DNA from 2 places in the Affinirhizobium capsici genome. Region 2 is predicted to be linked to the other one. Evidence: riboswitches for the same ligand, from Rfam matches in the RefSeq annotation. Region 2 holds a riboswitch; the other holds the start of a gene.

Region 1 (3,934 bases), on a different contig from region 2:
GGCGAGGTAGGTCATCTTCCATGCCGTTGATTACGCCGTGTTCTTTTGCAAGGCGGGCAATCACATCGGCAGCGGACCGAACCTTTTCATCGATCTCGATTTCATCCAGTTCGCGCTCCAATCGTGCAATCGCGCTGGCCTTCGTCGCTTTCAAAGTTTGAAGGCGCGTTTCGTCGCGGATCATGTCCGGCAGCAGAGATTGCCACTCACGGGGCGGCTTTGGCAAGTTCGCAAAGTTCTCCAATTCGCGCGCAAGGCGCTGCACTTCCAGAGAAAGTGGGTATGCGCGAAGCTTGGCTTGCAGTTCCGCTTGTCGGGTGCGGGCAGATCCTAACTCTGTCAGCGCATCATCATAATTCTTCTGGGCCTGATCCCTTGTCGCCAGCAAAGATGTGTAGGTAGCAGCATAGGTATCGATTTGATCGCGCTCTTTACGAACATCGGCGAGCTTCTGCTTCAATTCAGCAAGCTGCGTCGATCTCGCTCGCTTTTTGTGGAACTGCTGAGCCTCTTCACTTACGCGGTTCAGCACGGCACCAAGTTCGGCCAGGCCAGCACTTGCGGAAAAAAGCAATTCGCCGAGATCGCCACGGCTTTCCACAATAGACCGTCCACCCTCTTGCAGTGAATGCTCATCGAGCGAAAACATGGCCCGATAGGATTCGCGCGTTAAACCACCGAGCGCGGATGTGATCAGCGCCTCCGGCAGGGGCTGGCCGGTTGTGTCCAGAAGCGAGTTGCTGCGCTTCTTTATGCGGGCGAATTCATGCTCTTTCCCGTCAATCTCCAGCCGGGCGCCAATCTGCATCGTGTTGTAAGCGTGCAGGAAGTCGTAAGGTGACTTGTCATGAATGCCGAACAAGAGGTCGAGATAGGCAGCAAAGGCTGTGGATTTCCCTGCCTCGTTCAGCCCGTAGACAATGTGCAGATCAGGCGAACCCGGTGTCTTGTCGCCGAAGTCCAGAATGCGGCCAGTGAATTTTCCGTAGCGGGTCAGGTCCAGGCGGCGAAGTCGCATCAGTCGTCCTCGCTTCGCGCTTGCGCCATTCTGGCAACCAACTCTTCTCCGCCTTCTGCAATAAGAGCTTGCAGAAAGGCCTCACGTTCAACGTCGTCCTTGCCAGCAATCTGTCGGGCCTCCGCGGGAAGATCATCCAAGAGCGCTTGAATCATCTCCCGAACCTGTTCCCGATAACCAGCCGAGACCATCACTTGGTCACGCATGATCTCGTTTAACTCAAGAATCGGGTCGGTTCCGGTTGATGGTTGCTCGACACCAGTAGCCCGGAGGTCGAGCTCGATTTTTTCAATCCACGTCTTGCCGATGCGCTCGCCCCGCTGCTCCGCCTCGGTGCGAAGCAGGTCGAGATCGCGCCGGATTGTCCAGGAAAGAGGAGTAGATCCTTTCAGTTTCAGACGAGCAACCAGATGCTCCGAGCGAGTAATCGATCTCCGGTTCTGCAAAGCCTCGCCAATCCGTTCAACAACCTCGATCCAATTCGTTGTGCCAGAGACATCGACGCTGATCCGCTCGAATTGTGCGATGCTTGTCAGCCGTTCCTCAACGGTGACGTTGCCATCGTCGTGCACCGTGACAAGGCTCACACTTTTTTCGCCAGCTTCGTTGATGTCACGGCCTTGCGGCATGCCCGGCATGATGACTTTACGCGACCCAGCGTGGTCGCTGCGCTGGTGAATATGACCTAGCCCCCAATAATGAAAACCCGCCGCATGAAGGTCGGCGACCGAGCAGGGGGCGTATTGGTCGTGCCCCGGCGCACCGGCGAGGCTTGTATGCATGAGCCCGATATTAATGGCACCCGGGATGGCTGGCTTGTACTTGGTGAGCAGGCTTTCCGGCGCATGGGGCTTGGTAAAACTCAAACCATGGACAGCGACAGTTTGGCCGTGATGCTTGAACTCCACCGCCTCCGCCCGACCCGTAAACACCTTCACCGACGGCGGCAGCACCAGTTCCTGCGTAATGCGCGAAAGCGCATCGTGATTGCCCCGTATCTTGAAGACCTTGATATTGGCCTCATGAAGGCGCTCCATCTGATTTGCCAGAAAGCGCGCCGTTTTCATGGAGGTCTGGTCGCCATCGTAGAGGTCGCCAGCAATGATCAGGGCATCCACTCGCTCCTCCAGACACAGACCCACAATATGGATGAGTGCCTGGCGCGTGGCATCGCCAATCAATGCGGCAAGCTCCGGGTTTCGCAGCGAAAGCGAACGGAGTGGAGAATCAAGATGAATATCTGCGGTATGAACGAACCTGAAGGCCATGCCCTGATCTAGTCCGCTTCGCGCTTCTGTTCAATGTCGTTATATTGCCCTGCACAACCTCTAGTCATTCGTATCCTTCATGACGAACCTGTCGTCTGCGTTGACATGTTGGCCCGCTTACCTTTAGGTGAAGCTATTCCGAGGGGAGCACCAGACGGTGCTGAGATGGCGGTGAGCCGGACCCTTGAACCTGATCCGGGTTATACCGGCGTAGGAACGGAAAATCGCAACGCCAGCGCTGTTTCGCTTCATCGCCTGACCCGACATCAATTTGGGCAGGAGTTATTGAGCGATGGCGCGTCCATCCACCATTGTTGAAACGTCGCTTCGGCAGTCCCAGGTGCGGCGATGACCCTGCGTCAGGCGCTGGTTTCTCTCATGATGCTTCTGCTCTTTTGGCAGGCGATCATTATACTCACCGCGCCACCGCGTTATCTGCTGCCGTCTCCGCAGGCTGTTCTCCACGTCTTTCTGAACCAGCCCTTTTTCCTCTTCCAGCATAGCTTGTTAACTGCGACCGAAATGATCACTGGCCTTCTCTTTGGGTCGGTGCTCGGTGCAGCCACAGCCGTTGCAATTGCTGCTTTCCCCAAAGCGGGCCGGATTGTTTGGCCACTGATGCTGGTCTTGCAGGCCTTCCCGGTGTTTGTGCTGGCGCCGTTGCTCGTCATCTGGTTCGGCTTCGGCCTTGCCTCCAAGGTGGCTATGACAATCATTATTATTTTTTTTCCTGTCGCCTCCGCCTTTTATGATGGCTTGCGACGCACCGACGCCACCGTTCTGGATGCCGCAGCTTTAACTTCGGCCAGCCATCTGCAAACGCTGCGTCTGCTGCGCATTCCGCTTGCCTTGCCTTCACTGATTTCCGGTCTGCGCATTGCTGCGCCTCTGGCACCGCTGGGCGCAGTAGTGGGTGAATGGGTCGGCGCATCTGGGGGACTTGGCTTCATCATGATGCAAGCCAATGCGCGGCTGCAAACCGATGTGATGTTCGCTGCCATGGCAATACTGGCCATTTTTACAGTGCTTCTCCGGTTCATGACTGATCGGCTGACAATCAATCTGGTTCCCTGGGCTCGGGAAAACGCCTCTTTGCGCCATGCCTCACTTCATTCAGGAATGCTCTCATGAAAGCCAAGCTTCTTGCACTGTTCAGTGCAATCTTCATTCTTCTCAGTTGCAGTAGTTCACTGGCAGCAGACAAATTGAATGTCCTGCTGGAATGGTTCGTAAACCCGGATCATGCCCCTTTGGTCGTGGCGCAGCAGAAGGGCTATTTTCAGGAAGCAGGGCTCGATGTAACCCTCATCCCGCCGTCAGACCCCTCCGCCGTTCCGCGCCTGGTCGCGACAGGGCAGACGGATATCGGCATTCACTACCAGCCCAATCTCTATCTGGATCATGCAGCAGGGCTACCGCTTGTGCGGTTTGGCACGCTTGTCGAGACACCGCTCAACACAGTGACTGTGCTTTCAGATGGTCCGATCAAAAGCTTGAAGGACCTGAAGGGGAAGAAGATAGGCTTTTCCGTTTCGGGCTTCGAAGATGCCATGTTGAAGCGCATGCTGGAAACGGACGGCATTTCGCTTTCGGATGTTGAGCTGGTCAATGTTAACTTTTCGCTGTCGCCATCGCTGATTGCTGGCAA
Region 2 (3,934 bases):
AATGACGCCGACCTTCACATCGTCGCGGTCTGGCAGGCCGAGATGCTCTTTCGGCGTGACATAGCAAAGCATGGCCGTACCATACCAACCAATCATGGCAGCGCCGATGCCCGACGTAATGTGATCGTAACCGGGGGCGATATCCGTGGTGAGCGGCCCGAGCGTGTAGAAAGGAGCCTCGCCGCAGGTCTTCAGCTGCTTGTCCATATTCTCCTTGATCTTGTGCATGGGAACATGGCCGGGGCCTTCGATCATGACCTGGCAATCCTTCGCCCAGGCAATCTTGGTGAGTTCGCCCAGCGTTTCCAGTTCCGCGAACTGGGCTGCATCATTGGCATCGGCAATCGAGCCGGGGCGCAGGCCATCGCCGAGCGAGAAGGACACATCGTAAGCGCGACAAATATCGCAGATTTCGTCGAAGTGTTCGTAGAGGAAGCTTTCCTTGTGGTGATGCAGACACCACTTGGCCATGATGGAGCCGCCGCGCGAAACGATGCCCGTGACGCGATTGACCGTGAGCGGAATGTAATGAAGCCGCACACCTGCGTGGATGGTGAAGTAATCCACGCCCTGTTCCGCCTGCTCGATCAGCGTATCGCGGAAGACTTCCCAAGTGAGATCCTCGGCAATGCCGCCGACCTTTTCCAGCGCCTGATAGAGCGGGACCGTGCCGATGGGCACCGGCGCGTTGCGGATGATCCAGTCGCGAATGTTATGAATGTTACGGCCCGTCGAGAGGTCCATCACCGTATCGGCACCCCAGCGGATGGCCCAGACCATTTTTTCCACCTCTTCCGCCATGGAGGAGGTGACGGCGGAATTGCCGATATTGGCGTTGATCTTGACCAGGAAATTGCGGCCAATCGCCATCGGCTCCAGTTCAGGATGGTTGATATTGGCGGGGATGATGGCGCGACCCTGCGCCACTTCCTGCCGCACGAATTCCGGCGTCACATAATCGGGGATGGATGCGCCGAAGCTTTCACCGTCTCGTTCCAGCTTCTCCTTGAGCGCCTTGCGGCCAAGGTTTTCACGGATCGCAACGAATTCCATTTCCGGCGTAATGATGCCCGCCCGCGCATAGGCAAGCTGGGTTACTGCTTTACCGCCGATAGCGCGGCGCGGACGAGGCTGGATGGGGAAAGCGGGGGTGGCCTTTTCCGCGCTGACGAAGCCGTTGTCTTCCGGCTTCAGATCACGGCCAGCGTAGAGCTCGGTATCGCCACGGGCGGCGAGCCAGTTCTCACGCAGGCGAGGCAAGCCCTTCTCGATATCGATGGAAACGGCCGGGTCCGTATAGGGGCCGGAAGCATCGTAGACATTGACCGGGGGCTCGCCTGAGGTGGGGTGAAGCGCGATCTGCCTGAGCGGCACGCGCAGATCCGGGTGCAACTCGCCGGGAATATGGATCTTGGTGGAGGCGGGCAGCGGGCCGGTGGTGACTTCGGGGGTCGGAAATTGTGGGGCGATATTCATTTTGAGGCTCCAAGTGTTCAGGTTGGAGACCCAGTCATGTCAGCCGGAAAGATGGAAAGACGCCATTTGAGGGCAGCAAAACCCGCAAAACATCAAGCGCTCGCACCGTCCCTACGCCAGTATGAACTGGATCAGGTTCAACGGGTCACCGCGCTGCCTGCTTTTGAAAGCAAGCCCAGCGGAATCTCAGCCCCTTGCGGGACACCCCTGGTGAATGAGCGGCAGTTTGCGAGCCAAATTCCTGGAAGTCAATGCCCGACTTTGCACGGGCATAAACAACCTTAGATAGTCATTTTCGACTATAATGGATAAGTCGGCTTACGCATCTGGAACATCGAAGGCTTCGCCGGGGCGAAGGGCGCGAAACCGTTCCGGCTTGATTTGCGCCGCTTGAAGCGCATTAGAAAGCGCCGCCAGAGGCTCCTCGATCCCCTCATCCGTGAGCTTCACCGTGCCCCAGTGATGGCCGATGGCATAAGACGCCTTGGCGAGCTGCATGCCCGCCACCGCTTCCTCCGGGTTCTGGTGCTGCGCCTGCATGAACCAGCGCGGCTCATAGGCCCCAATGGGCAGGATGGCGAGGCGGAAATTGCCGTGCTTTTCGGCAGCGGCCTTGTAATTGATGCCCTGGTGGAAGCCGGTATCGCCTATGTGGTAGATTTTACCAGCATGGGTTTCGATGACAAACGCACCCCACAGCGCCATGCGCCGGTCATTCAAGCCGCGTGCCGACCAGTGGTGGCAGGGCTCGCAGTGGATGTGAACGTTCTTGCCGATATAATCCTTCGCGCCCCAATCCATGACCGTAATGCGCGGATCGTCGAGCTCAGGCCCGAAGATCGCATCATTGCCAAGGGGGGTGATATAGCGAGGGCGGTGCAGGGCATGAATGCGCTTCAGAGTATCCAGATCAAGATGATCGTAGTGGTTGTGGGTGATAATCACGATATCGATAGCTGGCAAATCGTCCAGCCGTATGCCCGGCTCATTGACACGCTTGGGACCGGCAAAGGAGACAGGGCTTGTTCGCTCTGACCAGACAGGATCGGTAAGGATGTTGAGCCCCGCCACCTGAATGAGCATGGAGGCATGGCCAACCATGGTAACGACAAGGCGATTACCGCTGACGCGCTTTTCCGGCACGGCACCTGCGAAGGGGCTGGGATAGGTTTGCGGCCAATCCACGCTCTTGCCGTTGAAGCGCCATTTCAGCAGGCCCGCAAAGCCTTTTGGTTCCTCTCCACCCGGATTGAAGAAACGCGTTCCATCGAAATGATCCGATATCGGACCCTTATAATAGCGGTTCGCAGCCATTGCTCTCCCTGCGAGCAGCCCACCGCTTAACAGCGCAAGACCGCCGACACCTGATAATTTGAGGAAATTCCGTCGTTTCATGGAGAATCTATAGGGTGCGAGTGAAGGGGCGACAAGCAGAAGCCGAGATTCTCTTGAAGCGACAAATTTAAGATCGCCTTGAAGGATCGCGACCCCATTTCTAGTTGCTGCACCTTACGAGAGAGCTCTGGAGTCAGTTCATGATTTTAAAGCATTTGCTTGCCGTACTCATTGTTGCATCCCTACCCCTTTCCGCTATTGCGCAGAATGTGCCGGCACCGCGCCACGGCGTGAGCTTTGAGGAATGGGCGGCCGCCAGCGCGCGCCTCGCCAATAACGAGGATAAGGAAAAGGTGCTCAAGGTTCTGGAGATCGATGACAAAACCTTTGACGATCTTAATACCTACTATGGCGAGGCCTTGAAGAACGACAAGGATTTCAAACTGATCACGCTTTATGGCGAGCTGTTTAGCAATCCGAATTCAGGACGATTCGCAACGGGCGCTGAGCAGATCGGCAAGCAACGCATACTCAAGACATTTGAGGACTATGCGCGGGTGCAAGGGCATCTGGAAGCTTCAACGGCTGCAAAAATCGATCCGCAGGAGGTTTTGAAAGAACACGGGCTGACGGTCTACCAGTACAGCCAGGACAGCGCTTATTGGGTTGGCAAAATGCGCGAGCAAGGCATGGCAGGCGACACGGATGGCATTCTCAAGTGGAATGCGACGCTCGCCCGCTTTAAGGCTGAATATGCCGCACGCTATGCCAAGAAGTAGCACCGCAAAGGCCAGAAGCCCGGCCTTTGCGGCCGTTGCGCACTTGACTCACACCCGCTTCTCCTATTAAAGCGGCGCGATCTGCTGAAAGTCGCAAGTACTTTAGCCGCCGACCGGGACCCGCAATGGTATAAACAGATCCCGGAGGTCAACACCCGACAGCGCGTTGCGCCCTCGGGTGCTTTTTGGCTATGCGTCTTGTTTTTCGGCAGCAGAGACCCGACGTTTCCGGTCTACCCCGGTCAACGTCTAGAAGGATGAAACGATGTTCGAAAACCTCCAGGACCGTCTTGGCTCCATCTTGAGTGGACTGACCGGCCGTGGCGCGCTCTCCGAGGCCGATG

The links. A riboswitch is a leader RNA that binds a small molecule or an ion and turns the genes downstream of it on or off. The one in region 2 is predicted to bind thiamine pyrophosphate.
Region 1: it holds a riboswitch for thiamine pyrophosphate, as region 2 does, so the genes downstream of both, AC0JZ1_RS01850 (ABC transporter permease) here and thiC (phosphomethylpyrimidine synthase ThiC) in region 2, are expected to answer to the same signal.

Annotation. Positions count from the first base shown of each region.
Region 1 is NZ_CDRNXD010000002.1:412,192-416,125, forward strand. Features, by position in the region: gene AC0JZ1_RS01840 (ATP-binding protein) at 1-1,018, opposite strand, end outside; gene AC0JZ1_RS01845 (metallophosphoesterase family protein) at 1,018-2,286, opposite strand; TPP riboswitch at 2,418-2,520, shown strand; gene AC0JZ1_RS01850 (ABC transporter permease) at 2,635-3,417, shown strand; gene AC0JZ1_RS01855 (ABC transporter substrate-binding protein) at 3,414-3,934, shown strand, end outside.
Region 2 is NZ_CDRNXD010000007.1:209,308-213,241, forward strand. Features, by position in the region: gene thiC (phosphomethylpyrimidine synthase ThiC) at 1-1,476, opposite strand, end outside; TPP riboswitch at 1,567-1,695, opposite strand; gene AC0JZ1_RS19220 (MBL fold metallo-hydrolase) at 1,795-2,871, opposite strand; gene AC0JZ1_RS19225 (hypothetical protein) at 3,012-3,590, shown strand; gene ffh (signal recognition particle protein) at 3,856-3,934, shown strand, end outside.